2 regions of the Bradyrhizobium sp. AZCC 1578 genome follow, and region 1 is predicted to be linked to the other one. Evidence: riboswitches for the same ligand, from Rfam matches in the RefSeq annotation. Region 1 holds a riboswitch; the other holds the start of a gene.
The links. A riboswitch is a leader RNA that binds a small molecule or an ion and turns the genes downstream of it on or off. The one in region 1 is predicted to bind cobalamin.
Positions count from the first base shown of each region.

Region 2: it holds a riboswitch for cobalamin, as region 1 does, so the genes downstream of both, V1290_RS16775 (TonB-dependent receptor) here and V1290_RS14645 (ribonucleoside-diphosphate reductase subunit alpha) in region 1, are expected to answer to the same signal.

Region 1 is NZ_JAZHRZ010000001.1:3,062,064-3,076,601, reverse strand. It holds gene pal (peptidoglycan-associated lipoprotein Pal) at 296-787, shown strand; gene V1290_RS14675 (alpha/beta fold hydrolase) at 792-1,715, opposite strand; gene ybgF (tol-pal system protein YbgF) at 1,897-3,042, shown strand; gene tilS (tRNA lysidine(34) synthetase TilS) at 3,093-4,124, shown strand; gene ftsH (ATP-dependent zinc metalloprotease FtsH) at 4,394-6,316, shown strand; gene V1290_RS14655 (hypothetical protein) at 6,448-6,648, opposite strand; gene metE (5-methyltetrahydropteroyltriglutamate--homocysteine S-methyltransferase) at 6,693-9,035, opposite strand; cobalamin riboswitch at 9,197-9,410, opposite strand; cobalamin riboswitch at 9,543-9,762, shown strand; gene V1290_RS14645 (ribonucleoside-diphosphate reductase subunit alpha) at 9,879-12,785, shown strand; gene V1290_RS14640 (ribonucleotide-diphosphate reductase subunit beta) at 12,811-13,941, shown strand; gene V1290_RS14635 (TetR/AcrR family transcriptional regulator) at 14,210-14,538, shown strand, end outside.
Region 2 is NZ_JAZHRZ010000001.1:3,508,284-3,522,821, reverse strand. It holds gene V1290_RS16795 (methyltransferase family protein) at 1-149, opposite strand, end outside; gene V1290_RS16790 (ABC transporter substrate-binding protein) at 289-1,047, opposite strand; gene pobA (4-hydroxybenzoate 3-monooxygenase) at 1,446-2,624, opposite strand; gene V1290_RS16780 (methyltransferase) at 2,648-3,634, opposite strand; gene V1290_RS16775 (TonB-dependent receptor) at 4,103-6,397, opposite strand; cobalamin riboswitch at 6,511-6,710, opposite strand; gene V1290_RS16770 (FecCD family ABC transporter permease) at 6,845-7,888, shown strand; gene V1290_RS16765 (ABC transporter ATP-binding protein) at 7,885-8,667, shown strand; gene V1290_RS16760 (ABC transporter substrate-binding protein) at 8,667-9,500, shown strand; gene V1290_RS16755 (MBL fold metallo-hydrolase) at 9,718-10,758, opposite strand; gene V1290_RS16750 (DsrE family protein) at 10,882-11,343, opposite strand; gene soxB (thiosulfohydrolase SoxB) at 11,340-13,088, opposite strand; gene V1290_RS16740 (hypothetical protein) at 13,115-13,432, opposite strand; gene soxA (sulfur oxidation c-type cytochrome SoxA) at 13,429-14,295, opposite strand; gene soxZ (thiosulfate oxidation carrier complex protein SoxZ) at 14,292-14,538, opposite strand, start outside.

The DNA.
Region 1 (14,538 bases):
GAACAACGACGGACCGGACCATCCGGCCCCCTAGGGACCTATCCGAATTCCGCGACTTGTCATTCCTGGGTCACCGTGGCCCAAACGCCGCAAATCCGGTGATTTCGGCCCCTGCGCACTTGCCTTCACCCTCGCGCCACATTTACAAACCATTAACTATCGCAGTCGCTTTTCACGGTTTGTCGGCATTTGATCGGGTCTGGCAAGGTTCCATCAAGGTTGACGGAATGTTTGCTTAACCATCGACCTGTAGACCAGACAACAGTCGAAAAACGTGAGCGTTGGAGGCTCCGGAATGAAATACCAGATGCGTATCCTCCAGGGATGGAAGCTGGCGGCTGTGGTCGCTGTGGCGCTGTCGATGGGCGCCTGCGCCAAGAACAACGTCGGCGCCGATGGCGCGATGGCCAGCGCGGCAACCCCGGGTAGCCAGCAGGACTTCGTGGTTAATGTCGGCGACCGCGTGTTCTTCGAGAGCGACCAGACCGATCTGAGCCCGCAGGCGATCGCCACGCTGGAGAAGCAGGCGCAGTGGCTGCAGACCTACAACCGCTACTCCTTCACCATCGAAGGCCATGCCGACGAGCGCGGCACCCGCGAGTACAACATCGCGCTCGGCGCACGCCGCGCCCAATCGGTGCGCAGCTATCTCGCCTCGCGCGGCATCGACCCGAACCGCATGCGCACGATCTCCTACGGCAAGGAGCGCCCGGTGGCGGTCTGTAACGACATCTCCTGCTGGTCGCAGAACCGCCGCGCCGTCACGGTGCTGAACGCCGGCGCCTGAGCCGTCAGGCCTTTCGCAGAGTTTCAAAGCCGGCGCCTTCGGGCGCCGGCTTTATTTTTGGGCGCAGGATGAAATCGCGGATGACTGCCAGCGTGCGTTCGGGGTCATCATTGACCACGCCGTGGCCGCAACCGGCAAAGCGCTCGAACTGCACGAGATGCGGCGGCAGCGCGGCGGCGATATCCGCCTGGCTCTCGATCGGATGTATCGGGTCGTCCTCGCCGCCGAGCACGAGTGTTGGGCAGCGGATGCGACCGAGATCCGGAAACAGGTTGAACTTGTCGCTCTCGCCGTCGGGTCTTGCGAACCAGTGCAGCGCCACCTCTCGACGGCTGACCGCACGCCTTGCCATGTCCGGATCGCGCGGCATTCGCGTATAGACCGGCATGGCCAGCCTCAGCCAGGCGTCGCGCTCTGCCTGATCCAGGGGGCCTTCAGGCTCCAGAAACCGGCGCCGAGCCAGCGCACCCACTTCCGGCCCACCGAAGCGCTCAAACAGCGCTACGCGCCGTTCCCGATAGGAACCACCGGCGGCCTCGGTGCTGATGAGGATCAGTCTGGACGGGTGATCCGGATGGCGCGTGGCATAGGCGAGTGCGACCATGCCGCCGAACGACGCGCCGAGGACGATCGGATCGACGATGCCAAGGGCCTCGCAGAACGCGTGCACGTCGTCGCCCCATTGCGCCAAGGTCCAGCGCTCGCGCGGGCCGTCCTCGCTGCGGCCGTTGCCGCGGTGGTCGAGGTAGACGATCTGGGCGATATCGGCCAAGGCGGAGTAGGCCGGCCGGTAGATCGAATGGTCGAAACCCGGACCGCCGTGAAGCATCAGCAGCACCGGTTTTTCCCGCATCACCGGGCCGTCGGGCACGAGTTTCGCGCCCTCGACATCAAAGAACAGCCGCACCCCGTTCACGGACACGTGCATCGGCGGGTCTCCCTCGATTTGTGAACGGTCGGCCGCGTCGGGCGGCTTGTCTTGAAGGGGATACTAAACCATACCGGGCTGCAGCGAACCGATTCGGAAACGCCAGTCACAATTCTGGCGTACTCCCTCTCTCAATGTGTTCTGCTTTCGTTTGACACGTGATTTTCGTCGTCAGGGCAAAATGTCACTCAGATTCCTCAATGCTGCCGGCGCCGCGGCGATTGCCGCGATGCTGGCTTTGTCTGTGCAGCCCTCGGCCGCACAGATCACGTTCCCGTGGGAGCGTTCTCCGCAAGGCTCCCCGCAAGTCCAGGCGCAGTCCGACGACGCCGATCTGGAGATGCGGATCCAGCGGCTGGAAAACCAGCTCCGGCAACTGACCGGCCAGAACGAGGAACTGCAGTACCGCAACCGCCAGCTCGAAGAGCGGCTGCGCCAGCTCGGCGCCGCGCCGCCGGCACCGGGCGGCCAGCCTCCGGCGGCGCAGCCCAGCATGGCTGCCGCACCGCCTCCAATTCAACCCGGCCCGCCGCAGCAACAGGGCTATCCCCAGCAAGCCTATCCGCAGCAGGGGGCTCGTCAGCCGCAGGGCTATCCGCAGGCCCAACCCGGCTATGACCGGCAACCGCAGATCGCCTCGCCGGCGCCCATCGTGCAGGAGCCGGCAGCCCCGGCGGTCGGCGGCCGCCGCCGCGGCGACGCGTTCGACCCCAGCCAGAATCCCAACGCTCCCGGTGCGCCGCGTGCACTCGGCGGCGGCCAATTGCCGATCGGAAATGAAGCTTCGGTCGGCGCGCCGGGCGGACGCGGACCCGGTGAGCCGCTCAATCTGGGCGGTCCGCGCGATCCCGGTGGCGCCTTGCCGCCCCCCGCTGCAGCCGCACCGCCGCCGCGCGGCCCGGGGCCCGGCGCCAGCGCCGCGCTGACCCCGTTGCCGCCCTCGGCCACGTCGAAGGACGAGTTCGATCTCGGCATCGGCTACATGCAGCGCAAGGATTATGCGCTGGCCGAAGAGACCATGAAGAACTTTGCGCAGAAATATCCGAGCGATCCGCTGATTGGGGATGCGCAATACTGGCTCGGCGAAAGCTATTTCCAGCGCCAGCAATATCGCGACGCCGCCGAAGCGTTCCTCGGCGTGACCACCAAGTTCGACAAATCAGGCAAGGCGCCGGACGCGCTCTTGCGGCTCGGGCAGTCGCTGGCGGCGCTGAAGGAAAAGGAAGCCGCCTGCGCAGCGCTCGGCGAGGTGACGCGGAAATATCCGCGCGCATCTGCCGGCGTCAAAGCCGCCGTCGATCGTGAGCAAAAGCGGGTTAAGTGCTAAAGCATAAGCCGGTCGAGGCCGCCATCGGTCTCGAATAGACTGGCGATGCCATGCCTGATGACGACCACGCGCCGATCTCGGTACAGCAAGCGAAAGAGCTGTTCGCGCACTGGAAGGCCGCGCCCGCGCTCGTGCTGGCGGTGTCCGGCGGGCCCGATTCCCTTGCCCTGATGTGGCTTGCCGCTCGCTGGCGCCGTGCGCTGTTGCGCGGGCCGCGGTTGATCGCCGTCACAGTCGATCATGGCTTGCGGCCGGAGGCCGCCCGCGAGGCGCGCGAGGTCAAGCGTCTCGCCCGCTCGCTCGATCTGCCCCATCGCACGCTGCGCTGGACCGGCGCCAAGCCGAAGACCGGCTTGCCGGCCGCAGCGCGGGAGGCGCGCTATCGCCTGCTGGCGAAAGCTGCGCGGGCGAGCGGCGCGACGCACATCCTGACCGCGCATACCCGCGACGACCAGGCCGAGACACTGCTGATGCGGATGCTGCGCGGCAGCGGCATCGCCGGTCTCGCGGCGATGGCGCGCGAGAGCGAGCGAGAGGGCGTGTGGCTGGCGCGGCCGTTGCTGGACATCCCGAAGTCCCGGCTCGTTGCGACGTTGGACAAGGCAAAGATCGCCTTTGCCGATGATCCCACCAATCGCGACGTGAGTTTCACGCGGCCGCGGCTGCGTGCATTGATGCCGGCTTTGGCAGAGGAGGGCGGTGACAGCCGAAATCTGGCGCGGCTGGCATCAAGGCTGGCGCGGGCGAATGCCGCGATTGAAGTGCTGGCCGACGGCGCCGAGCGCTATCTCGCGGTGAGAGATCGCGATGATGCCACGCGCTTCGGGTTCGATGCCCAGGCGTTTGCCGGTCTGCCCGAGGAAATCCGGCTTCGGCTGCTCAAGCGCGCGATTGACCGGGCCGGTCACGAAGGACCTGCGGAACTCGGCAAGGTCGAGGCGCTGCTGGCAGTGCTGGACAACGCCATTGCGAACGGCCAAAAGCAATCAAGACTGAAGCAGACGCTTGCCGGGGCCGCGATCAGCCTTACCGGAGGCCGAATTTATGTCGATGCAGCGCCGCCGCGGGGTAGCCGGGCGTGAGAAGCGTTCCTATCTCCCAATATATCCGCAATGTCGGGACGGAGAGCCTTAACCACCCCGGAAAAACACTGGCCTTTTGCGCCATTTTTTGACCGGGAATCGCGTTAAGATGCGTTAAATAGTCCCGTGTGGTTCCCTTGGCATTGACCCGGGCGCCACCTAGATTGGGTGCAGTGGACCGGGGATTCTCGCCTCACTACCCAAGGAATATTCTAGGGTTACTACCAAGGACATAGGGCCGCGATCCGCGCGACCACGAAGGAAGATCAATGAACGCCAATCTGCGCAACTTCGCCCTCTGGGTCATCATTGTCTTGCTGCTGTTGGCATTGTTCACGCTTTTCCAGAATCCGGGTCAGCGTACGTCCTCGCAGGACATCACGTTTTCGCAGTTGTTGAGCGAGGTCGATCAGAACCGCGTGCGCGACGTCGTGATCCAGGGGCCGGAAATCCACGGCACCTTTACCAACGGCTCCTCGTTCCAGACCTATGCACCGAATGATCCGACGCTGGTGAAGCGTCTCTATGACGGCAAGGTCTCGATCACCGCCAAGCCGCCCGGCGACAACGTGCCCTGGTTCGTGTCGCTGCTCGTTTCGTGGCTGCCCTTCATCGCGCTGATCGGCGTCTGGATCTTCCTGTCCCGCCAGATGCAGGGCGGCGCCGGCAAGGCGATGGGCTTTGGCAAGTCGCGCGCCAAGATGCTGACGGAGGCCCATGGCCGCGTCACTTTCGAAGATGTCGCGGGTGTCGACGAAGCCAAGCAGGACCTGCAGGAGATCGTCGAATTCCTGCGCGACCCCGGAAAATTCCAGCGCCTCGGCGGACGGATTCCGCGCGGCGTGCTGCTGGTCGGTCCTCCCGGCACCGGCAAGACGCTCATCGCGCGGGCGGTCGCGGGCGAAGCCAACGTGCCGTTCTTCACCATTTCCGGTTCTGACTTCGTCGAAATGTTCGTCGGCGTCGGCGCCTCTCGTGTCCGTGACATGTTCGAGCAGGCCAAGAAGAATGCACCCTGCATCATCTTCATCGATGAAATCGACGCGGTCGGCCGTCATCGCGGCGCGGGCCTCGGCGGCGGCAATGACGAGCGCGAACAGACGCTCAACCAGTTGCTGGTCGAGATGGACGGTTTTGAAGCCAATGAAGGCGTGATCCTGATCGCCGCGACCAACCGGCCTGACGTGCTGGATCCCGCGCTGCTGCGTCCCGGCCGTTTCGACCGCCAGGTTGTGGTGCCGAACCCGGACGTCGTCGGTCGCGAGCAGATCCTGAAAGTTCACGTTCGCAAGGTGCCGCTGGCGCCCGATATCAACCTCAAGACCATCGCGCGCGGCACCCCGGGCTTCTCCGGCGCCGACTTGATGAACCTCGTCAACGAGGCGGCGCTGACGGCTGCCCGCCGCAACAAGCGTATGGTGACGCAGGCCGAGTTCGAAGAGGCCAAGGACAAGGTGATGATGGGTGCCGAGCGCAAGTCGCTCGTCATGACCGAGGAAGAGAAGCTCTTGACGGCCTATCACGAGGGCGGCCACGCCATCGTCGGCCTGAACGTCGTCGCGACCGATCCGATCCACAAGGCGACGATCATCCCGCGCGGCCGCGCGCTGGGCATGGTGATGCAGCTTCCCGAGCGCGACAAGCTGTCGATGTCGCTCGAGCAGATGACCTCGCGCCTCGCCATCATGATGGGCGGCCGCGTCGCGGAAGAACTGATCTTCGGTCGCGAGAAGGTCACCTCGGGCGCGGCCTCCGACATCGAGCAGGCGACGCGGCTGGCGCGCATGATGGTGACGCGCTGGGGCCTGTCGGAAGAGCTCGGCACCGTGTCCTACGGCGAAAACCAGGACGAGGTGTTTTTGGGCATGTCGGTGTCGCGCACGCAGAACGCCTCGGAAGCGACCGTCCAGAAGATCGACAAGGAGATCAAGCGGCTGGTCGAGGAAGGCTACAACGAGGCCACCAAGATCCTCACCGAGAAGCGCGAGGATCTCGAGACACTGGCCAAGGGCCTGCTCGAATTCGAGACGCTGAGCGGCGACGAGATCATCGATCTGTTGAAGGGCAAGAAGCCCAACCGCGAATCGGTCTTGGAGCCGAGCGCGCCGCGCGCTTCTGCCGTACCCCCGGCCGGCAAGCCGCGCCCGCGTCCCGATCCGGACCCGGGTCTGGAGCCGCAGCCCCAGGCGTAAGCGGCGGTCAGTTCTGAACGACGAAAACGCGGCGGTGACGCCGCGTTTTTTTGTGCTTGTGATCGGCCCCTTTGTCGCGAATAGACGCGGGCCAATAGCATCTGGTGCAGACCGGGATTGACTTCGAACCTTCATGGCGCCGCGGCCGGCGCCCCGAGGTGTACGGCCAGAATGTGTTCCGGCGTCTCGACCACTTCGACCTTTTGCCCATCGCCGCCGACAAAGGCGAGCACCGTGCGCTCGCCGTCGCGCCACATGCTGCCGACGAGGGCAATGTTGATGTGGGTAGATTGCCCCGTCTCAAATCGCGTACATTCGATCCAGAAGCGCATGACGTCCTCCTTGATTTGCCTTGATGAGAGACGGGGCGGGCAGGTTACGCCATCGCCCGCAATTCGCGTGCCGCGGCAACCATGTTGGCGAGCGCGGGTCGGACCTCCTCCCATTTGCGGGTCTTCAATCCGCAATCCGGATTGATCCAGATCTGGGTATCCTGGAGCCGCTCTCGCGCCAGCTTCAGCAGGCCGGTCATCTCGCCGATCTCGGGGACGCGCGGCGAATGGATGTCGTAGACGCCGGGGCCGATTTCGTTCGGATAGCGGTAATCCCTGAATGCATCGAGCAGTTCCATCTTCGAGCGCGAGGTCTCGATCGAGATCACGTCGGCGTCCATCGCGCCGATCGCGCCGATAATGTCGTTGAACTCCGAGTAGCACATGTGGGTGTGGATCTGCGTTTCGTCGCGCACGCCGGACGAACAGAGGCGGAAGGCGTCGACGGCCCAGTCGAGATAAACCTTCCATTCGGACTTGCGCAGCGGCAGGCCCTCCCGCAGCGCAGCCTCGTCGATCTGGATCATGCCAGCGCCGGCGGCTTCGAGATCGGCGACCTCGTCGCGGATCGCGAGCGCGATCTGCCGGCAGGCTTCGCTGCGCGGAATGTCGTCGCGGACAAACGACCAGTTCAGAATGGTGACGGGCCCCGTGAGCATCGCCTTCATCGGCTTTTTCGTCAGCGACTGGGCATATTGCCACCACTCGACCGTCATCGGCTTTGGGCGCGAGACGTCGCCGAATAGCACAGGCGGGCGAACGTAGCGCGATCCGTAGGATTGCACCCAGCCGTGCGTAGTGAAGGCAAAGCCTGCGAGCTGTTCGCCGAAATACTGCACCATGTCGTTGCGCTCGAACTCGCCATGCACGAGAACGTCGAGCCCGATATTTTCCTGCCAGCGCACGGCGCGGGCGGTCTGATTCTGCAGATAGAGCTTATAGGCTTCGTCCGTGAGGGCACCCCTGGCGTGAGCGGAGCGAGCATTCCTGACGTCGGCGGTTTGCGGGAACGAGCCGATGGTGGTGGTCGGGAACGCCGGCAGATTGAAGCGCTCGCGCTGAACGGTGGCGCGTTCAGCGAAGATGCTGGAGCGGAAGCGCATCGGTTCATTGATGCCGGCAACGCGTGCCGTTACCTTCGCATCGTGAATGCGCGGCGAGACCTTGCGGGAGGTCGCCGCCTGGTCCGAGGCTTTCAGCGTGGCCTCGACCGCTGCGCGCCCACTGGCCAGCACTGTTCCGAGCGTAGCCAGTTCCTCGAGCTTCTGCACCGAAAACGCGAGCCAGCTCTTGATTTCGGGATCGAGCCCGGTCTCCAGCGCCAGATCGATCGGGACGTGCAGCAGCGAGCAGGAGGGGGCGATCTGCACACGATGCTTGCCGAGTTTGGCGATTGCGGGCTCGAGCCGGTCGAGAAGCCGGCTCAAATCCGCGCGCCAGATGTTACGGCCATCGATGATTCCGAGCGACAGCACGCGGTTATCAGGAACTCCGGCGAGGTCGTCGATCTGCTCCGGCGCGCGCACGAGGTCGAGATGCAGGCCGGCGACGGGCAGGGATATCGCGGTGTCGCGGTTGGCGCCGAGTGCGCCGAAATAGGTCGTCAGCATGATCTTGAGCTGCGGCACGCCGCTCGCGATCTCCGCATAGGCATGATGCAACGCCTGCTGGGCGACGATATCGAGATCGAGCACGAGACACGGCTCGTCGATCTGCACCCATTCCGCGCCCCGGTAGGCAAGTTCGCGCAGCACCTCGATGTAAACCGGCAGCAAGCGATCAAGCAGGGACAGCGGATTGAAGCCGGCATCCTTGCTCTTGGCGAGTTTGAGAAACGTGACGGGGCCGACCAGCACGGGGCGGGTTTGATAGCCCAGCGCCTTGGCTTCCTCGTATTCCTCGATCGGCTTGCGCGAGGCGAGGATAAATTTCTGATCCTTCGTCAGTTCGGGCACCATGTAGTGGTAGTTGGTATCGAACCATTTTGTCATCTCGAGCGCCGGCACGCCGTGCGCATCGTCATGTCCGTGACCGGCATGCCCGCAACTCGCCTCATGCGGCTTGCCTTGCGCGCCGCGGGCCATCGCGAAGTAAGTCGCAAGCGAGACCGGCCCGCCGTTCCAGCGATAGATCTCCGGGATTGCGCCGACCATCACTGATGTGTCGAGCACGTGGTCGTAGAACGAGAAATCGTTCGACGGGATCACGCTAACGCCGAGTTTTTTCTGGCGCGCCCAGTTGGCGGCACGAAGCCCCACGCCGGTTTCGATCAGCGCCTTCTCGTCGGTTGCGCCCGACCAGAAACTTTCCAAAGCGAATTTCAGCTCGCGGCGCGGACCGATGCGCGGCGCGCCGAGGGAGGCAACGGGAAGCGAAGAAGTGGAGATGGTGGAAGTAGACGTAGCTTTGGAAGAAGTAGCATTGGAAGTAGACATTGGCTTAACCCCAAAAGTTGGGGGCAAAGGCCGAAGTGACACGTCTGGATTTTCGCGAACGGCAGAGCGCGCGCGGAAAATCGCAACCGCACCACCGGGACACCCCGCCCGAGGACGTGTATGTTGTCGAGGCAGGTCTCCTGGCTCGCGGGTCAGTGCTGCTGTCCGGCCTTCCCGAAACCTTGCGAGGTCTCAGTGACTTTGTTGGACAGCGGCTCGCCGCTTACAGTTGCGGGGGCAGCTCCGGCTTTGGCTTTTCGGCCGCACCGGCTTCCCTCTTAGCTTCGGAAGAACGTCTCCCGAAGAACCACGACGGGTCCACTTATCGGCAACGCGGCAGGCGCGTCAACTCGGCGACATTCACCGGCGCGTTGTCATCGTTGTTCACAGCCGCGGGGTTCCGTCGCCGAAATTCTTGCACATCGCCCGCTCCCCCATTGACACGTTCGTTCAAATCGCACCAAATATAGCAGTCACGGTCCGCCATGACCCAACACATGGTGGCTAAGAGGGAAGCCGGTGTATCGCGTATTTGCCGCGAAAATCCGGCGCTGCCCCCGCAACTGTAAGCAGTGAGTTGTTTCCGAATCTTACGTCACTGATGCGGCATCGCATTGGGAAGACACGGGAACGACGGCGACCTGCGAGCCAGGAGACCTGCCGCGACACCGAAAAAAACGTCCACGGGCGGGGTGTCCCGGCGGCGCTTGCGGACTCATGCCGGCGTTTCTCGCCGCGCATTTGAAGCAGCGTCTTCTCCGACATCCGGCCCCAACACCATCACGGGGTCTCTTGATGTCACTCTCTCCCGATCGCGAAGCCAACGTCGCTCCATTCATCCGACTGCGCCCCGAATCGCTTGCCGCCTCGGAAGCGCAGCCGCCGATGCAGGTGATTCGCCGCAACGGCACGGTTTCGAAATTCGACGCGAGCAAGATTTCGGTCGCGATGACCAAGGCGTTTCTGGCGGTCGAGGGACATGGCGCGGCGGCCTCCCGCCGGGTGCATGAAATCGTCGAGCAACTGACCTCGGACGTCGTCGGCGCGCTGTCGCGCCGGATGAGCGAGGGCCGCACCTTCCATATCGAGGACGTGCAGGACCAGGTCGAACTCGCCCTGATGCGCAGCGAGCACCACAAGGTCGCGCGCGCTTATGTGCTCTATCGCGAGGAACGCACGCGCCAGCGCGCCGGACAGGACGTGGCCAAGGCCGCCCAGCCATCGGGGAAGCCCTCGTTACGTGTCACGCTGGCCAGCGGCGCGCAGGTCCCGCTCGACATCGCGCGGCTGACGCTGATCATCGAAGAAGCCTGCGCCGGTCTCGAGGGAGTCGGCGCCACGGCGGTGCTCGCCGAGACGCAGCGCAATCTCTATGACGGCATCAGCGAGGACGAACTGGCGCTGGCGGCGGTGATGGCCGCGCGCACGCTGGTGGAGCAGGAGCCGAACTACGCCTATGTCAGCGCGCGGCTCTTGCTCGACAAGCTGCGCACCGAGGTGCTGTCTTTCGTGCATGATGCGCCGACCAGCGCGTCGCAGGCCGAGATGGCCGAGCGCTACGGCGAGTACTTTCCAGCCTATATCAAGGCAGGCATCAAGGCCGAACTGCTCGATCCCGATCTGGCCCGCTTCGACCTGAAAAAGCTTGCAGTCGCGCTGAAGCCGGAACGCGACCTGGCGTTCCAGTTTCTGGGTCTGCAGACGCTGTACGACCGGTACTTTCTGCATGTGCACGGCAATCGCATCGAGCTGCCGCAGGCGTTCTTCATGCGCGTCGCGATGGGACTGGCGATCCGTGAGATCGACCGCGAGGCGCGCGCCATCGAGTTCTACGATCTCCTATCGTCGTTCGACTTCATGGCCTCGACCCCGACGCTGTTCAATTCCGGCACGCTGCGGCCGCAATTGTCGTCCTGCTTCCTCACCACCATCGCCGACGATCTCGACGGCATCTTCAAGTCGGTCAAGGACAATGCGCTGCTCGCAAAATACTCCGGCGGGCTCGGCAACGACTGGACCCGGGTGCGTGGGCTCGGCGCGCACATCAAGGGCACCAATGGCGAAAGCCAGGGCGTGGTGCCGTTTCTGAAAGTGGCCAACGACACCGCGATCGCCGTCAACCAGGGCGGCAAGCGCAAAGGCGCGGTCTGCGCCTATCTCGAAACCTGGCACATCGACATCGAGGAATTTTTGGACCTGCGCAAGAACACCGGCGACGATCGCCGCCGCACCCATGACATGAACACCGCGAACTGGGTGCCGGACCTGTTCATGCAGCGCGTCGAGGCCGACGGCGAATGGACGCTGTTCTCGCCGGACGAGGCGCCCGATCTGCATGACCTCTACGGCGAGGCGTTCGCCCAGCGTTATGCAGCTTACGAAGCAAAGGCGGCGCGGGGTGAGATCCGCGTGTTCAAGCAGATCCGCGCCACCGATCTCTGGCGCAGGATGCTGACCATGCTGTTCGAGACCGGGCATCCCTGGATCACGTTCAAGGATCCCTGCAATCTGCGCTCGCCGCAGCGCCATGCCGGCGTGATTCATTCCTCGAATCTCTGCACGGAAATCACGCTCAATACGTCGGATGACGAGACCGCCGTCTGCAATCTCGGCTCGATCAACCTGCTCAATCATGTGCGGGAAGGCCGGCTGGAGGAGGCGCGACTGCAACGCAGTGTGACGACGGCAATGCGGATGCTCGACAATGTCATCGACATCAATTTCTACACCATCCCCGAAGCGCGGCGTTCGAACCTGCGGCACCGCCCGGTCGGTCTCGGGCTGATGGGATTCCAGGACGCGCTGCAGGCGATGCGGATTGCGATGGCTTCAGATGCGGCGGTAACGTTCGCCGATACCAGCATGGAGATGATTTCTTATTACGCCATTTCGGCCTCCGTCGATCTGGCGGCCGAGCGCGGGCGGTATCCGTCGTTCGATGGCTCGCTGTGGAGCCGGGGCATCTTGCCGATCGATTCGATCGAACTATTGGCGGAAGCCCGCGGCAGTCTCGCGATGAACCGCGGGATGACACTCGACTGGGATAGCTTGCGCGAGCGCGTCAAGGCGACCGGCATGCGGAATTCGAACGTGATGGCGATCGCGCCGACCGCGACGATTTCCAATATCTGCGGCGTCGCGCAGTCGATCGAGCCCGCCTACCAGAATCTCTACGTCAAGTCGAATATGTCCGGCGACTTCACCGTGGTGAACGAATTTCTGGTGCGCGACCTCAAGGCGCGCGGGTTGTGGGACGAAGTGATGGTCAACGACCTCAAATATTTCGACGGCAGCTTAGGGGCCATCGATCGCATTCCCGACGACCTCAAGGCGCTCTATGCCACCGCGTTCGAGATCGACAGCGCCTGGCTGATCGAGGCAGCATCGCGCCGGCAGAAATGGATCGACCAGTCGCAGTCGCTCAACCTCTATATCGCCAACCCTAGCGGCAAGAAGCTCGATGCGCTCTATCGGCTGGCGTGGGCGCGCGGGTTGAAGACGACCTATTACCTGCGCTCGCGCAGCGCGACGCATGTCGAAAAGTCCACGCTCCGGGGGACCGACGGCAAGCTCAACAGCGTCGCGTCCGCGGCGATGATGGCTCCAGCCCCCTTCATCGTCGCGCCGGCCGCCACCGCGCCGGATTTGACCGGTGCGGTGGCGTGCTCGATCGATAATCCCGAATGCGAAGCCTGCCAGTAAGCAGCAAGAACAAGAGGAAATCACAATGCTCGACTGGTCCGAACCATCCGCATCCCCGCGTCAGACGCCGCCGCCCGTCGTGGTGCAATCCGTTACCCAGGCCGAACAAACCGGCCTCGGCATGATAGATCGTCGCGGCGGACGCGTATCTGTCGACGACAAGCGGATGATCAACTGCCGCGCCGACGTCAATCAATTGCTGCCGCTGAAGTACAAATGGGCCTGGGAGAAATATCTCGCCGGCTGCAACAATCACTGGATGCCTACAGAAGTTTCCATGCAGGCCGACATCGCGCTGTGGAAATCGCGCGACGGGCTGACGGAAGACGAGCGCCGCGCCATCAAGCGTAACCTCGGCTTCTTCGCCGCTTCCGAAAGCCTGGTCGCCAACAATATCGTGCTGGCGATCTACCGCCATCTGACCAATCCGGAGTGCCGGCAATATCTGCTGCGGCAGTCGTTCGAGGAGGCGGTGCACACCCACACCTTCCAATACATCGTCGAAAGCTTGGGGTTGGACGAGGGCGAGCTGTTCAACATGTATCGCGAGGTGCCGTCGATTACCGACAAAGCGGCCTGGGCACTGAAGCACACGCAGCATCTCGACGATCCGGATTTCAGGACCGGCACGCCGCAAGCCGACCAGGCGTTCCTGCGCGATCTCGTCGCCTTCTACGTCATATTCGAAGGCATGTGGTTCTATACGGGCTTCGCGCAGATTCTCTCGCTCGGCCGCCGCAACAAGATGGTCGGCATCGCCGAGCAGTACCAGTACATCCTGCGCGATGAGTCCATTCACCTGAATTTCGGCATCGATGTCATCAACCAGATCAAGATCGAAAACCCGCATCTATGGACCAAGGCGTTCCAGGACGAAGTCCGCGCCATGGTGCGCGAGGCGGCCGAACTGGAAGCGGCCTACGGGCGAGACACCATGCCGCGCGGGTTTCTCGGGCTGAATGCGGCGCTGTGCGAGAGCTACATGCACTTCGTCGCCAATCGCCGCTGCGCGCAACTCGGGCTGCAGCGGGTGTTCGACGAGACCGAGAATCCGTTTCCCTGGATGTCGGAAGCGATGGACCTGAAGAAGGAGAAGAATTTCTTCGAGACGCGGGTGATCGAGTACCAGAACGGCGGTGCGCTGAGCTGGGAGTAGGGGAAGCCATACCCTCCCAACACGCCGTCCCCGCGAACGCGGGGAACCCGGCGCATGCCAAACCGGCCAGTGTTGAGGCAAATAGCTCGCAAGCCCCGCCGGCAAAACCTCTGCAGATCCGCGTTGCAAAACCGTCTTGTCATCAGCCGTGAATAGTTGTTCACTTCTTCAAAGCGATAGCGCTTCTTATCGCTCAAGACATTGAAGGTGTGCGCGTTCTGGCAGGCTCCGCGGGGCTCGAGGGCGCGCCGGGGACGGAAAACGCGCCATGGTCTATCGGCGAACCCATCAGGTCGTAAAGCGACTGGCGGCGCGGCGTAGCGCCATACTGGCGGCGGCGCGGGATGCTGCGGCCGAAGGCGGCATGGCGGCGGTGCAGATCGCCCCGGTTGCGGTCCGCGCCAATGTCGCGGCCGGCACCGTCTATCGTTACTTCCCCTCCAAGGCCGAACTGATTTCCGAACTGATCGCCGAGGTCTCGCGGGATGAACTGGCCGCGATCCGCCGCGCGGCGGATGCGGCGCCGGGACCGTCGTCGGCGCTCGCCGCCGCCGTCACCACGGTTGCCGTACATGTGCTGTCGCAGCGCAAGCTCGC
Region 2 (14,538 bases), 450 kb from region 1:
AGCGCCATCAGCGGGACGGCGGAAGGAAGCTCCAGCGTGGCGGCAATCGGCTGATCGACCGCCCGCAGCTTTGTCTCGCCCGAAATCGAACCGGGCTGGCGGGCAAGCGTTGTCGTGCGCGCAGCAGCGCGCTGGAGATGGTTGAGCATGGCGCATTCCTCAGTGTTGACGGTTAGTTCGCAGCTTCAAATCTCAGCAGGCCAGGTTACGGGGTGATTTCGGGATTCGGACAATCGGTTACGGCTGAAACGGACCGATACCCAACGCGGTCATCGCTGCGCAACGTGCTCAATGGGGGCGGCACGGATCGATCTTCAGCTCCTTGCACGGATCCTTGACGCGCTCGATGGTCCTGATCACCTTCTGATGCAGACGACCGTTCTGCATGATCCCCTCCGAGAGATACTCGTTCATCACCACGTCACGCGTAACCGGATCGATTTCGATCGGCCCGCGTGGGCTGTCATGCGTCCAGCCCTTGAGCGCCGCAAGCGCCTCGCTTGGGTCGCTTTTGCCGTTCGTTGCATGGATCGCGTGCACGATTGCCGCCATGCCGTCGTAGCCGCCGACGGCGAAGAAGTCCGGAACTGCGTCGGCACCGTATTCCTTCTTCGGCATTGTAGTGGTAGGCGGTGACAAGCCCGGCCGCTGCCTCTCCCATCCTTTGCAACTTGCTGTCCTGGCTGATTTATAGCCGACCACCGCGGTCTTCGCCTGCAGTGTCTTAGCGGCGGCCTCGCCCATGGAGAATCCAGCGTGCCAATTGCTGAACGACACGCGGACATAATAGGGCGAGAGGTTCGGGATGTGCGCTGCGCCTGCGTTCAGGATCACCGCGGGCTTCTTTCCTGCGTTGACCAGCGGCGCGCTGGCGATCGCGCTCGGCGAATCGTACCAGCCGGTGAGGATATCGACATTGTCCTGGGTCAGCAGCTCCTGCACCGCGACACACGCATTGGCGCCGGCGAGATCTTTGGCGTCGCGTCTGATCAGCTTGATCGTGTATGGCTTGACCTTGTCGGGGGTTGAGCTTGAGGTAGAGATCAAGACCTCGATCGATTTGCTGCGCGTTCTCCGCGCCCACGCCGGTATAAGGCAACTGAACGCCGACCTTCACCTCCTGCGCAGGTGCCCAGGTGCTGGAGAGGATCAAGGCGGTCGAGGCTGCGGCGATCAGTCCGGTCACCAGACTCCTAGATGCGGGCCGGCAGTCGCATAAGACGGCTGTTCTTCTGCATGTGGTCAACAGGCTTCGTGTGCATCACTAGTGTGGCGGTTCAGAAGTCCGCACCATTCTCGCGGCGAGTCGGACATACGGACTTCTGAACCAAGCCACACTGGAATCAACGAGTTGCCAGTGTCCTTCGATTCCAGAGTTCGTGCGGGCCCCGCTGCCGATAAGGCGCTGCGAGCGATTGCGGCAGCGAAGCGTAGCGCTCGCGGCATCAGCTCTCAAATGGCAGGCCGACATACTGCTCGGCGAGCGATGCCTGCGCACGCTCCGACGCAAGAAGGTAATCGAACTGGTTCTCGCGCATGCGCCGGTCGAACGGCGCTTCATTAGGGAACTGGTGGATCAACGTGGTCAGCCACCACGACATGCGCTCGGCGCTCCACACCCGGCGCAGCGCCATATCGGAATAGCCGTCGAGATAGTGGGTGCGGCCGGCCTTCAAGGCCTCGGTCAACGCGCGCGAGAGGTAGAACACGTCGGAGACCGCGAGGTTGAGACCTTTCGCTCCTGTGGGAGGGACAATGTGCGCTGCGTCGCCCGCCAGAAACAGGCGACCATAGCGCATCGGCTCGGCGACAAAGCTCCGTAGCGGCGCGATCGATTTCTCGATCGAGGGACCGGTCACGATGCTGTCGGCCATGTCCTTCGGGCAGCGCGCCTTCAATTCCTCCCAGAAGCGGTCGTCCGGCCAGTCCTCGATGCGGGCGTCGAGATCGCACTGGATGTAGTAGCGGCTCAGCATCGGGCTGCGCTGCGAGGCGAGCGCGAAGCCGCGCGAATGATAGCAATAGCAGATCTCCGGATAGGGCGGCGTCTCCGACATGATGCCGAGCCAGCCGAACGGATAGCCGCGCTCAAACGTGCGCAGCACCGACGCCGGGATCGATTGCCGGCTCACGCCATGGTGGCCGTCGCAGCCAGCGACATAGTCGCAATCGATCCGGCGGGTCTGCCCGCCCTTTTCGTAGGTCACGTGCGGGCGGTCCGACGTCAGCTCGTGCAGCGCGACGTTTGCCGCGTCATCGATCACGACGCCGCCAGCCGCGTCGCGCGCGGCATAGAGATCCTCGGTGATCGCGGTCTGGCCATAGGACATCATCGGTCGGCCGGTGAACTTGCGGGTGTCGATGAAGAAGTGCGGCTTGCCTTCCCACGCGATGCCCGAGCCGTCATGGACACGTCCCTCCCGATCCATGCGTGCGCCGAGGCCGACCTCGCGCAAGAGTTCGATCGTTCCCGCTTCCAGCACCCCGGCGCGGATGCGCTCGAGCACATGGCCGCGGCTCTGCCGCTCCAGCACGATGCTGTCGACGCCGTTGCGGGCGAGCATGTGGGAGAGTAGTAGACCGGCGGGACCGCCGCCGATGATGGCAACCTGCGTTCGCGTCATCGCCGCATGAGGCCTCCCTTGAGTTACGGCTTACGGCCGATCACGGCGCCGTTTGCGGCGGGTGCGTCGAACCAGACCGTCTCGATGTCCCGGAATCCGGCTTCCTCGAGCCACGCCGAGTATTCGGCCGGCGTGTAGTTCCGCCCTTCCGTCTCGATCAGCATGTTGAGGCTCATCAGCGCAGCCGGCGCCGGCCCGGTCTTTTCGTTATTGACGAGAAGCTCGCTGATGACGACTGCGCCGCCGCTCGGCAAAGCCTCGAAGGACCGGCGCAGCAGGGCGCGGTTCTTCGCCTCGTCCCAATCGTGCAGGATCATCGACAGGAGATGCACGTCGTGATCCCCGGGAAGCTGTTCGAAGAAGTTGCCGCCGGCGGTCTCGATGCGGTCGGTCAAGCCGGCCTCGGTAATCTTTCCCGCGGCGATCGCGGCCACATGCGGCAAGTCAAACACGGTCGCACGCAGCGCCCCATACTGTTTGCAAAGCTCGATGTCGTACGCGCCGGATCCACCGCCGATGTCCAGAAGGCGGCGGAAATGACTGAGATCCACGGCTTCGCCGAGCTTGCGCGCGGTCATCGTGGAGAGCGAATGCATCGCCTCCCAGAAGAGTGCCAGCATCGTCGGATCCTCGCCGTCGAACATCGAGGATTGCACTGCCGGGTCCCACGTGGTTGGCCGGTTCGTGCGCAGCGCCTCTGTAAGCCTCCCCCAGCCCGCGTAGAGCCGCTTGTCAGCCATCTGCACGAAGCCACCGAAGTAATACGGTTTCCCGCGCACGAGATAGGCTTCGCTTAACGGCGTATTGCGATAACGGCCGTCCGTTTTCTCCAAAAGCCCGAGTGCAGCGCAGCCGGTCAACAGCATCTCGGCCGGACGTGGATGCAGACCGAGGGCTTCCGCCAGCCCGGCAACCGTGATGCCGGCGCCGCCCGCAAGGCGGCTGAAGAGGTCCAACTCGTGCGCAGCGGCCAGAGTCTTGAAGGCCCAGAAACCGGTCGAAAGCGCCATCAGCGGGACGGCGGAAGGAAGCTCCAGCGTGGGGGCAAGAGTTTTTGTTCGAGGCATTTCGGCCTCCCATGTTCCAGACTAAGGACCGTGGCTTGCATGACCGTGTTGGCGAACATTGCCATCCTAGTATCGTAAGAAATTACAAGACTGGTAGAAGTGCCAATTCATGGATTCTCGGCCAGTCCAATTCTCGTTTGGCGTCGCTGCGCCTTCAGCGGAGCGACGGAAGAAAGCTCGGGCGCGGCGGCAATCGGCTGGACGTTTGCATGCTTGGCCGGAGGCGCTGTCCGCGAAAGCTCCACGCGAATATTCTCACGGGGACAGCGGCAGCAGGCAATTAGTTATGTAAAGCGACCTGCCCCTTTGACCCTTAACGGTCAGGGGCCGGATGGCCGTCGCAACATAACTTCGTGCTCGACATAGTTCGGCTTATGTCGAGTTCGACATAAGCCGAACCGGCTATATCGGTCAGAACGTCGCGCCAGCCTTCACCATGAAGGTGCGGCCGGGCAGCGGATAGGCCGAGAAACGGCCGGGCGTGAACGAGCTCGCAATGGCGTAGTCGTAATAGAGCGCGTTGAACAGGTTGTTCACGCCCACCGACCAGAAGAAACGATCGTAGGCGCCGCTCAGTTTCAAATCGACGGTGGCGTCTGCCGGAATGCGGCGCTGGGTGTTGGCCTGGTCGTTGTCCATGAAGCGTTCGCTCCAGGCGCGCACCGTGGCGTCGAACACCAGATAGTTCTGCCAGATGTTCCAGGTCACGCCGCCGCTCGCGGTGTAGCGCGACACCAGCGGCACGTCGTTCCCCGCAAACGCACCCTCGCGGAAGACAGCGCGCGTATAGGCGACGCCACCCCGCAGCAGCACGCTGTCGCTGACGCGCAGCGAAGCGCTGGTCTCGGAGCCGTAGCGGCGGGTGGGATCGAGGTTCAAGTTGTGGAACAGCACGGGATTGAAATGGATCTCGTTCTCGAGGTCCATGTTGTAGATGCTCGATTGCATCTGGAAGGCACCGCTCTTGATGCGGAAGCCGCCCTCGATGTCGTGCGAGGTCTGGGTCTTCAAATTGAAGTCGCCGGGCAGCGGGGTGAAGAAGGGGTCGAATGCCGGACCCGAGGCGACGCGCTCGTCCACGGTCGGGGTGCGGAACGCGCGTGCGGCGCGGCCGAACACCGAGAATACGCCATTGAAGCGATGCTCGAGGCCAGCATGCAGCGCATATTGCGTTTCGTTGCTGTCCAACGGGAAGGCCTGAGCGCTGCAGTTAAAGAACATGGCGCAACCGGGCGCGTTGGGGTCGTACCGATCCCGGGCACTCAGGCTGGTATTTTGAATCCTGGCGCCGTAGGAGAAATCCGTCGTCGGCAGCGGACCGACGGTCTGCTGCCAATAGCCCGCCACCGACTGTTGCGACAGATCGTAGATGTGGGTGGGCGGAAGGCCTTTGAACGCCCCGCGTTCCTGGTTGAACGTCGCATCGTAATAATCGATGCCGGTCAGGATCTGTGAGGGCATCCCGAGTATCGAGTTCTTGACACTCAGTCGCGGCGTGATCGACCAGGTCTGCAGTGCCGCATCGTTATAGGTCGAGGAGAAGCTCGGCAGCGGCGAAGCAAACGGTACCGCACCGAAGAAACCGCTTTGCGTATCCTTCTTCCGCACGCCGCCGTCGACGATGAGTTCGGCGCCGTTCCACAGCGTTTTTGTGAAACCGGCGGTGGCGCTGGCGCCCTGCTGATTGCCGTAATCGAACGGCGTGGCGGCGCCCCGGCGGTTCGTGACCAGTTCGTTGAGACCGATCGAGGGATCGACTAAGCGGCCGCCGGGGAATCCGAGCTTTTGGTCGTCACCGGTCACCGTGAGAAAGGCCTTGAGGTCGGGCGTGGAGTAATTGAGATTGCCGACCCCGTTGCGCTGGTCGAGCGCATTGTTTTCCCGATAGCCGTCGGACTTGATTGCATTGCCATAGAACGATGTCGACCACGGTCCGTAATTGGTCGTGGCCGAGAGATTCGCAAGTCGTTGATTGAACGAGCCGACGCCGGCCTCGCTTCGAATGGCGACTGGTGGGCCGCCGACGCCGTTCTTCAGGACGATATTGATGACACCGCCGACCGCGTTGTCGCCATACAGTACCGCGCCACTGTTGCCGCGGGTGATTTCAATGCGCTCGATCGAATCGCGCGGAATGGTCGAAAAATCGACGCCGGCCATGTCGATGTCGTTGAGCCTTCGGCCGTTGATGAGCACCAGGGTATTTGAGGTCGCGAAAGCGCCGAAACCGCGGAGGTCGACGCTGGTCTTGGCGCCGTTGACGCCGCCAAACAGGCTAGTCAGTTGCACGCCCGGCGTTTGCGCGATGATTTCCTGCAACGTTTGTGCGGGCGAATGCGCGATCTCTTCGGCGGTAATAACGGTCGACGCCGTGCCGACGATGCCGGAGAACTGCCGTCCGCCGCCTGCGCCCGCGCCTTGCGGGGCGCTTTGCGATGCGACGTTCGAGCCGGTCCCCGCCGCAGGTCGCGTGCCGGTCAACGGCGCAGCCGCGGGCACGATGCGGCGCGAGGTCGATCCTTCATCGTAGGTCGGTTTGGCGCGGGTCCGGTTCGCGTCAGTGGGCGAGGTTACCTCGATCGGTGGCAGTTGCTCGGGCGCCGTTTGCTGCGCCTGTGCGCCGGAAATGCCAAGCGAGATGGGTATCAGGAAGCTGCTGGTGAGCCAAAAGCGGCGGCGCCGCGTGGCTGTGTTGGTGAAAGACATGACTTGGACCTCGGTATGACGTCAGTGGCACGTCACAGCGAACCAAGTCTCACCATGTGCTTTCAGCAGCTCAGGTGAAGCTAATGTCTGTACTCCCCGACCGACATCTTCGCGTGTGACCACGGCTGACGGCAGGTCTCCTGGCTCGCGGGTCGTTACCCCATCGTCGCCTTCCCAGGACCGAGATGCCCAGTGGCTTATGACGAAGGATTCGCCGCTTACAGTTGCGGGGGCAGCCGCGGAATTGGGGGATTTCCCCGCACCGCATTCCCTTTTGATCCCCAAAATGGGAACCGTCGGGAACTATGGTAGAAGTTTGTCAAAGTCCGAGTCAATGCGCCCCGGGGCGTCCGGCGATCCTCACTGGACGAGTGCGCTATTTTTGCCGCATGAGCACGCCTGCCCGCCACCTGTACCGGGGCGGGTAAACCTGCTTTAGGACGATCGATGAGTGTTGAGGCCGTAACCGTGACCAATGAGGAAGCCGCGCGCCGGCGGATCGGCACGACGGCAGCGCTTGCTGCCCTCGTGGTGCTCTTGATGCTGATCTCGCTCGGTATCGGTCCGGTGCGGCTGTCGCCGCTTGCGGTGGCGGAAGCGCTGTTCGGCGGCGGCAGCGAGGTGGCGCAGGTGATCGTGCGGGAAATCCGCCTGCCGCGGACGCTGCTGGCGCTGGCGATCGGCGCCATTCTCGGGCTGTCGGGCGCGTCGCTGCAGGGCTTGCTCCGCAATCCGCTGGCCTCGCCCTCGCTGTTCGGCGCGCCGCAATCGGCCGCGTTCGGCGCCGTGCTGGTGATTGCGCTCGGGCTCGCCGACGTGCGCTCCTATGCGCTCCCGGTCGCGGCGATCGTCGCAGCATTCGCGTCGGTGTTCGTGCTGCTCTCGATTGCCGGCCGCAACGCCGGGCTGCTGATCCTCATTCTGTCGGGACTGGCGATTTCGAGCTTTGCAGGCGCTGCCACCGCGCTGGTGATGAACCTCTCCAGCAATCCCTTCTTGGTGCTGGAGATCGCATTCTGGCTGCTCGGCTCGCTGGAGGATCGTAGCTTTCAGCATGTAATGCTGGCATTTCCCTTCATCATTGCCGGCGCCCTGATGCTGTTCAGCCAGCGCCATGCCTTTCGGGCGCTGAGCCTGGGCGAGGAAACCGCGCAGAGCCTTGGCGTCGATGTGGGGCGTCTGCGGCTGTTCGTGATTTCGGGCGTCGCGCTCGGCGTCGGCGGCGCGGTCGCCGTCACCGGCACCATCGGTTTCATCGGCCTGGTTGCGCCGCATCTGATGCGGCCCCTGATCGGCCATGACCCCGGGCGTCTGCTGGTCCCGAGCGCACTCGCCGGCTCGGCGCTGCTGCTGGCGGCGGACATCGCGGTGCGCATCATTCCCTCGACGTCGGACATCAAGGTCGGCGTGCTGACCTCGATCATCGGCGTACCGTTCTTCCTCTATCTGATCATGCGCGAACGCCGCGCGCTCGGTGGAGGCGTCGCATGAGCGAGGCGGCGCTACTGACCGCAACGGGGATCGGCGTGCGGCTTGCCGGCCGCGTCGTGCTGAAGGACGTTTCGCTGGCGCTGTCGGCCGGACACCTGGTGGCGCTGGTCGGCCCGAACGGCGCCGGCAAGACGACGTTGTTGCGAGCGCTGGCCGGCCTAATCCCCTCCGAAGGCGAGATCGCGGTCGGCGGCGATGCGCTGGCCTCGCTGCCGCTCCGCGAGCGCGCCAAACGCTTCGGTTATCTGCCGCAGGGGCATCTCGTGCATTGGCCGCTGCCGGCGCGCGATATCGTGGCGCTCGGCCGCTACCCGCATGGCGCAACCGATCCGGCGCGGCTGTCGCCAAAGGACGCCGAGGCCGTGCTGCGCGCGATGCAGGCGGTCGACGTGATGGAGTTCAGCGATCGCCGCGTCACCGAGCTGTCCGGCGGCGAGCGCAGCCGCGTCGCGCTGGCGCGTGCGCTGGCGGTGGAGGCGCCGATCATCCTGGCCGACGAGCCGACCGCCTCGCTCGATCCGCGGCACCAGATCGACGTCATGAAGAATTTGCGCGCGACCGCGGACAAGGGCGTGCTGGTCATCGTCGTGACGCACGATCTCGGGCTTGCAGCCCGATTTGCCGACCATGTGCTGGTGCTGAAGGAAGGCAATCTAGTGTCGTGGGGCACGCCAGGCGAGGGGCTATCGGAGCGGGTGATGGCGGACGTGTTTCGGATCAGCGCCTATCGCGCGGAATATCAGCACGAGGCGGTCATCGTGCCCTGGGCGGATATCTGATGCGACGGTTCGGCTTTCTTGTCGCGATCGCCGCGTTGGCGATGTCAGGCGGCGCAGTATTCGCGGCCGGCCCTCCGCGTATGGTGTCGATGAATGTGTGCAGCGATCAGTTGCTGCTGACACTGGCCGACCCCGAGCAGATTTTGGGCCTCAGCCGCTTCGCGCGCGACGGCTGGCAATCGCAGGCGGGCGACATCAGCCGCTATCCGGTACTGTCAGGCGCGGCCGAGGACGTGCTGCTGCTCAAGCCGGACATGGTCATCGCCAGTGCGTTTGACAAGCGCTCAACGCGGGAGCTGTTGAAGGCGAAGGGCCTTCATCTTGCCGAGCTCGCCGTGCCGCGAAACCTCGAAGAAGCCCGCGCGCAGATCCGCGAGGTCGGTGACATGACCGGGCACCCCGATCGCGCGGCCGCCGAAATCGCGCGGCTCGACGCCGCGCTGGCGCGCGCCCGCCGTGCCGCCGCCGAGCGGCATTATCGCGTGCTGCCGCTGTCGCGGCGCGGCTGGGTGGCGGGCAGCGACAGCTTTCTCGGTTCGCTGCTGAGCGAAGTCGGGCTGCGCAGCGCCGCCGGCGATCTCGGCTTTACCTTCGGCGGATTTGCCTCGCTGGAGGCGATCGTTTCCCTGAGGCCCGACTTCGTCGTGGTTTCGAACGCCGGCGATTATGCGCGAGACGACGGCCAGGCGTTTCTGGTCCATCCGGCGCTGGAGCGCTTCTACCCGCCGGAGCGGCGCATCGTGATTCCGGAGCGGCTGACCGAATGCGGCGGCGTCATGTTGGCCGATGCGCTGGATGCGCTGACGGCGGAGTTGAAGCGGGTGGGGCGGTGATGTCCGGGTAAAACTGGGGCCGTCGTCCCTGCGAACGCAGGGACCCATAACCACCAGCCTACATTGTTGAAGCGCAGCCGTCGCCCCTTGTGCCCTTTGCGCGGGCCGCGGTGTATGGGCCCCTGCGTTCGCAGGGGCGACACGTTGAGAGGTTCTCGCCTCTATCCCGTTGTCCCTGCGTTCGCATGCGTTCGCAGGGACGACGACACCATAAAGACTACTCGTGCACCACCGGCCCACCTATCTTCTTCCACGCGTCCAGCCCGCCTTCGATATGCGCGGTGTTGGCGAGCCCCGCGTTCTTTGCCGCGGCCACCGCCATCGCCGAGCGTTCGCCGAAGGCGCAGAAGAACACGACCCGGCGGCCGGTGGCGGCGGCGACTTCGCGCAGCATGCCGCCGGGCTTGAGGCTCTCGGCGATGCCGGGGTAGGGCGCATGCAGCGCGCCCGAGATGGTGCCATGCTTGGCGCGCTCGCTGGTCTCGCGCAAATCCACCAGCAGGATATCGGGCCGGCCAAGGCTCGCAATCGCATCGCGGGCACAGAGCGCGAGTCCCTGCTTGGCAAGCTCCTCCTGGTGCAGGCCGACATGCATGTTGGCGGGCACCGCGACGTCCATCATCTTGGGGTTCGGCAGCTTCAGGTTCGCCATCAGCTCAATGTATTCGTCGACGCTGCGTACCTGTAGCCGCGGATTATAGCGGCGCTCCTCGCCGATGGTGGAAACCGTGTCGCCCTTGTAGTCATGGGCGGGGAATACCAGCGTCTCGTCCGGCAGTTTCAGAAGCCGGTTGAAGATCGATTCATATTGCGCCCGGGAAGAGCCGTTCTGGAAGTCGGTGCGGCCGGTGCCGCGGATCAATAGCGTGTCGCCAGTGAAGACGCGATCGCCCATCAAATAGCTGTAAGAATCGTCGGTGTGGCCGGGCGTGTACATGACATCCAGGCACAACCCCTCGATCGTCACCTTATCGCCGTCGGACACCCGCATCGACACCACGTCGGCCTTGCTCTGCTCGCCCATGATGGTGATGCACTGGGTGCGGTCGCGCAATTCGCCGAGGCCGGTGACGTGGTCGGCGTGCAGATGGGTGTCGACCGCCTTCACCAGCCGCAGATCGAGCTCGCGCAGAAGCTGGCAGTAGCGATCGGCCTTTTCCAGCACGGGATCGAGGATCAACGCCTCGCCGCCGGCGCGGCTCGCCAGCAGATAACTGTAGGTGCCGGACACGCTGTCGAAGAGTTGACGAAAGATCATGGCTACACGTCCGCGTTAACTCAGGTTGGATCAGGGCCGGACGTAGCTCCAGCCCGCTCCTGCAATTCCATCCACTTTACCACGCCTGAGGGCGCGATGAAATTACGGCTCGCTCGCAGGCGGTCACGGCCGTACCAGCGTGTACCCGTTCTCCGTCAGAAACAGAATTTGTGCGACGCCGACCTGCACCGGCGTGGCCGCGGCGATGAACTCCGGCCGTTTGCCGGCCTCGCGTTCGAGCGTATCGACGGTGTTGAGGCAGACGTCGAAACGCGCGCCTTGCGCGACCAGGCTCTCGACCATCTTGCGGTTGGGATTTTCCGGGCGCAGCAGGTCGATGCCGGGGCCGAACGCGACGACCTCGATCGCCACCTTGTCGGGATCGTAATGCTTCATCAGGTTGCTGGCGACGCTGAGCACGAGGCCCTGCTTGCGCGGATCGTTGTCGGAGAGCTGCAGCACGATTTTGTGCTCCGCGAACGGCTTGTCCTGCAGTGGCGCCTGCTGGGCACGGGCCTCGGGCGCGGCGGTTGCGATCAGAAGCGCCGCGGCCATCGCGCGAAGGATGGTCGAAAAGCCCGTCATGCCTGTCCCGCAATGCCCGGATTGCCTTCAACGCCTTTCAGCGTTACGCCCGGCGGCGAGCGGTTGGGCGGTTTGCCCGACCTTAGATACCTTGCGACCACATCCCAGACTGGCGCGCCGGTCTGTTCGTTGACCGAGGCCCAGCCCGCCACTCTGTAATGCTTGTCGGCCTCCAGCGTGCGGCCGTTGTCGAGCTTGAGTTCGGAAATCCGCTTGCCCACGGTTTCAGTCGGCGTGCAGGTGTAGGCGAGCCCGCCGACGCGGACCATGTCGCCGCCCTGCTGGTAATAGGGGTCGGTGTTGAAGAGATTGTCGCAGATGTCTTCCAGCACGTCCTTGATCTGGCCGCCGGTCATGGTCTGGACATAGGTCTCCGGATAGGTGACGGCGGTCTGCGCCATCACGTCCTCCATCGTCAGCGGCTGGCCGGCCAGCGCCGTGGTACCCCAGCGAAAACCCGGCGACAGCGCGATCTCCGCGTTCAATTCGCCGAGCAGCGCGTCGCAGATCAGTTGATCCATGCTGCCGCTGAAATTGCCGCGGCGATAGAGCAGTCGGTCGGCTGCTGCGATCTTCTCGTTGAGCGTGGCCGCATAGGGCTCGCGAGTCTTGTCGATCAGCGCCTGCATCGCCGGATCGGGCTTCAGCAATTCGGAAAACACCGGCAGCAGCCGGTAGCGCACATCCTTGATTTTGCCCTTGCCGATGTCGAGGTCGAGCACCGCCAGAAACTTGCCGTTCGAGCCGGCATTGGTGACGAGCGTGGTGCCGCCTGCGTTGGTGACGGCAATCGGCTGCGGCACGGCGTCATGGGTATGACCGCCGAGAATGACGTCGATGCCGGTGACGCGGCTGGCGAGCTTGAGATCGACATCCATGCCGTTGTGCGAGAGCAGAACGACGGCGTCGACCTTGTCGGTGTTACGATGCGTATCGACGAGTTTCTGCAGCTCCTCGTCGCGGATGCCGAACTTCCAGTCCGGCGTAAAGCGCTTCGGATGGGCGATCGGCACGTAGGGGAACGCCTGTCCGATTACGGCAACGCGATGGCCACCGATTTCCTTGATGACGGACGGCTTGAACACGCGCCCCGATGCCGGGTCGAACGCCTTGGCGTCATTGAAGGCGGCTTCTTCAGTGAGATAGACGTTCTGCGCCAGGAATTCGCCCTTGAAGCGTTCGAGGTTGGCGCGCAGCGCCTTCTCGCCATAGGTGAATTCCCAATGGCCGGTCATCGCCTCGATGCCGAGCAGGTTGGCGGCCTCCACCATGTCGACGCCACGCATGGTATTGGCGAGGCCGGTGCCCTGCCAGAGATCGCCGCCGTCGAGCAGCAGCGAGCGGCCGGAGCCGGCTTCGCTCCGCATGCGATCAGTCAACGTCTTCAGATGCGCGAAGCCGCCGAGCTTGCCGAACCGGCCGGCGGCCTTCTCGAACTCGATGCAGGTGAAAGCATAGGCATCGGCACTGTCCGGGCGGATGCCGAAGCGATCGAGAAAGGCGCGTCCGACCAGATGCGGCGGGTTGCCCTGCATCGGTCCAACGCCGAGATTGACGCTCGGCTCGCGGAAGAACACCGGCCGAAGCTGCGCGTGCGTATCCGTGATGTGCAGGATACGTGCATTGCCGAACCGCTCGAGGTCGTAAACGCCTGCGTTGTCGGCGCCGCGCGCCAGCCGTGGCAGGCTGCCGGACAGGGTGGCAGCGCCCGCTAGCGTCAGAAAATCGCGGCGGCGGATGGTCATGCGGGTCTTCGCGCGTCGTAACGGTGTCAGCGTATTTCCAGATCCTTCCAGCGGGTCTTCTCGCTGGTGGCCTGGAAGATCGAAGCTTTGGCCAGCGCCTCCGCTTCCTTGGCCGACGCGGTGGCCTTATCGAAATCACCCGCATCCGCCGCCTTCTTCGCCGCCGCCAGCGTGTTCGCCGTGGTGGTCCATTGGTTGCGTAGCTTGCCGGCCTCCTTGTTGGCGGCTTCAGCCGCGGCGTAGGCTGCCTTGAATTCGTCCTCGGAGCCCAAGGCGAGCGCGGGCACAGCACCCGCGGCAAACAGCGCCAGAACTAATGCGGATTTCTGCATCAAGTTCCTCATGGCCGCGCTCCCGGACCTGAAATCGGCAGTCCATTGCTGACATAGGACAGGTAATATTCGACGTTGCGATATTCGTCGTCCTGCGGGCTGAGCGGCACTGCGCGGATCTGGCTGTTGCAGGTGGTGAAGCGCCGGCTGGTAGTGCCCATGCCGCTCCATTCCGAGCGGTAGATCGGCATCGCGTTGACGATGCCAAGCGCGGGCGCCAGGATTTCGGCGCGGATGCGCTCGCCCGGGCTCTGCACATGGCAGGTGGCGCAGGAGAAGTTGAGCTGTCCGCGCCGGGTGTAGAAATATTCTTTGCCGTTTTCGTAAGCCGCGAGCGCGCGCGGATCGTTCGGGATTTTGATGTCCATGGGCTTGCCGCGCGAGGTGAAGGCCATGTAGGCGGTCAGCGCCGCCATTTCGTCCTTCACATAGGAGAACGGCGGTTCGCCATTGGCCTCGCGGCAGCGGTTCAAGGCCAATTCAAGCGTGATGACCTTGCCTTCCTTCTCGTCGAAGTAAGGGTAGTTCTGGCGGATGCCGATGCCGCCGTTCGGGAAGCAGTCCGCATAGGTCTTGCCGTTCTTGAACGGCTTGGAGAACATCTCCTTGCCCATTTCGAGCGAGAACTCGTAGGGCGGGAACTGTTCCTTCTCCTGCCACTGCCGATAAAGGTCCTCGTTCATCGAATAGGGGCCGTTGACGAAGTCCTCGAACTTTACCTTGGGAAATTTGTCTCTGAAGAACTTCTGGAACGCCTTGGCGTCGGCGACAGGATCGATCTTGTCGTCAGCTGCCAACAGCGGCGCGCCCGCCAGCGTCAGCGCGGCCAGCGCAATCGCGGCGGATGCCAGAAAGATCGCGGATCGCAGCTTCATTGGATCTTCGCCGTGGTGGTGTCGGTCGCGCCCTTGTTATCGACCCAACTGATCTTCAGTTCGTCGCCCTTCTTGGCTCCCTTGAACGCGAACTTCACGTAGGGGTCCTTGGAGATACCACCGCCCCAATCGGCGGCGAACACGTTCTTGCCGTCATGCTCGAAGGTGAGCTGCTGGATGAAGTGCGGCGGAATGGTCTCGCCCTTGGCGTTCTTGACGAACCCGGAATCCATCGGGTGCTGG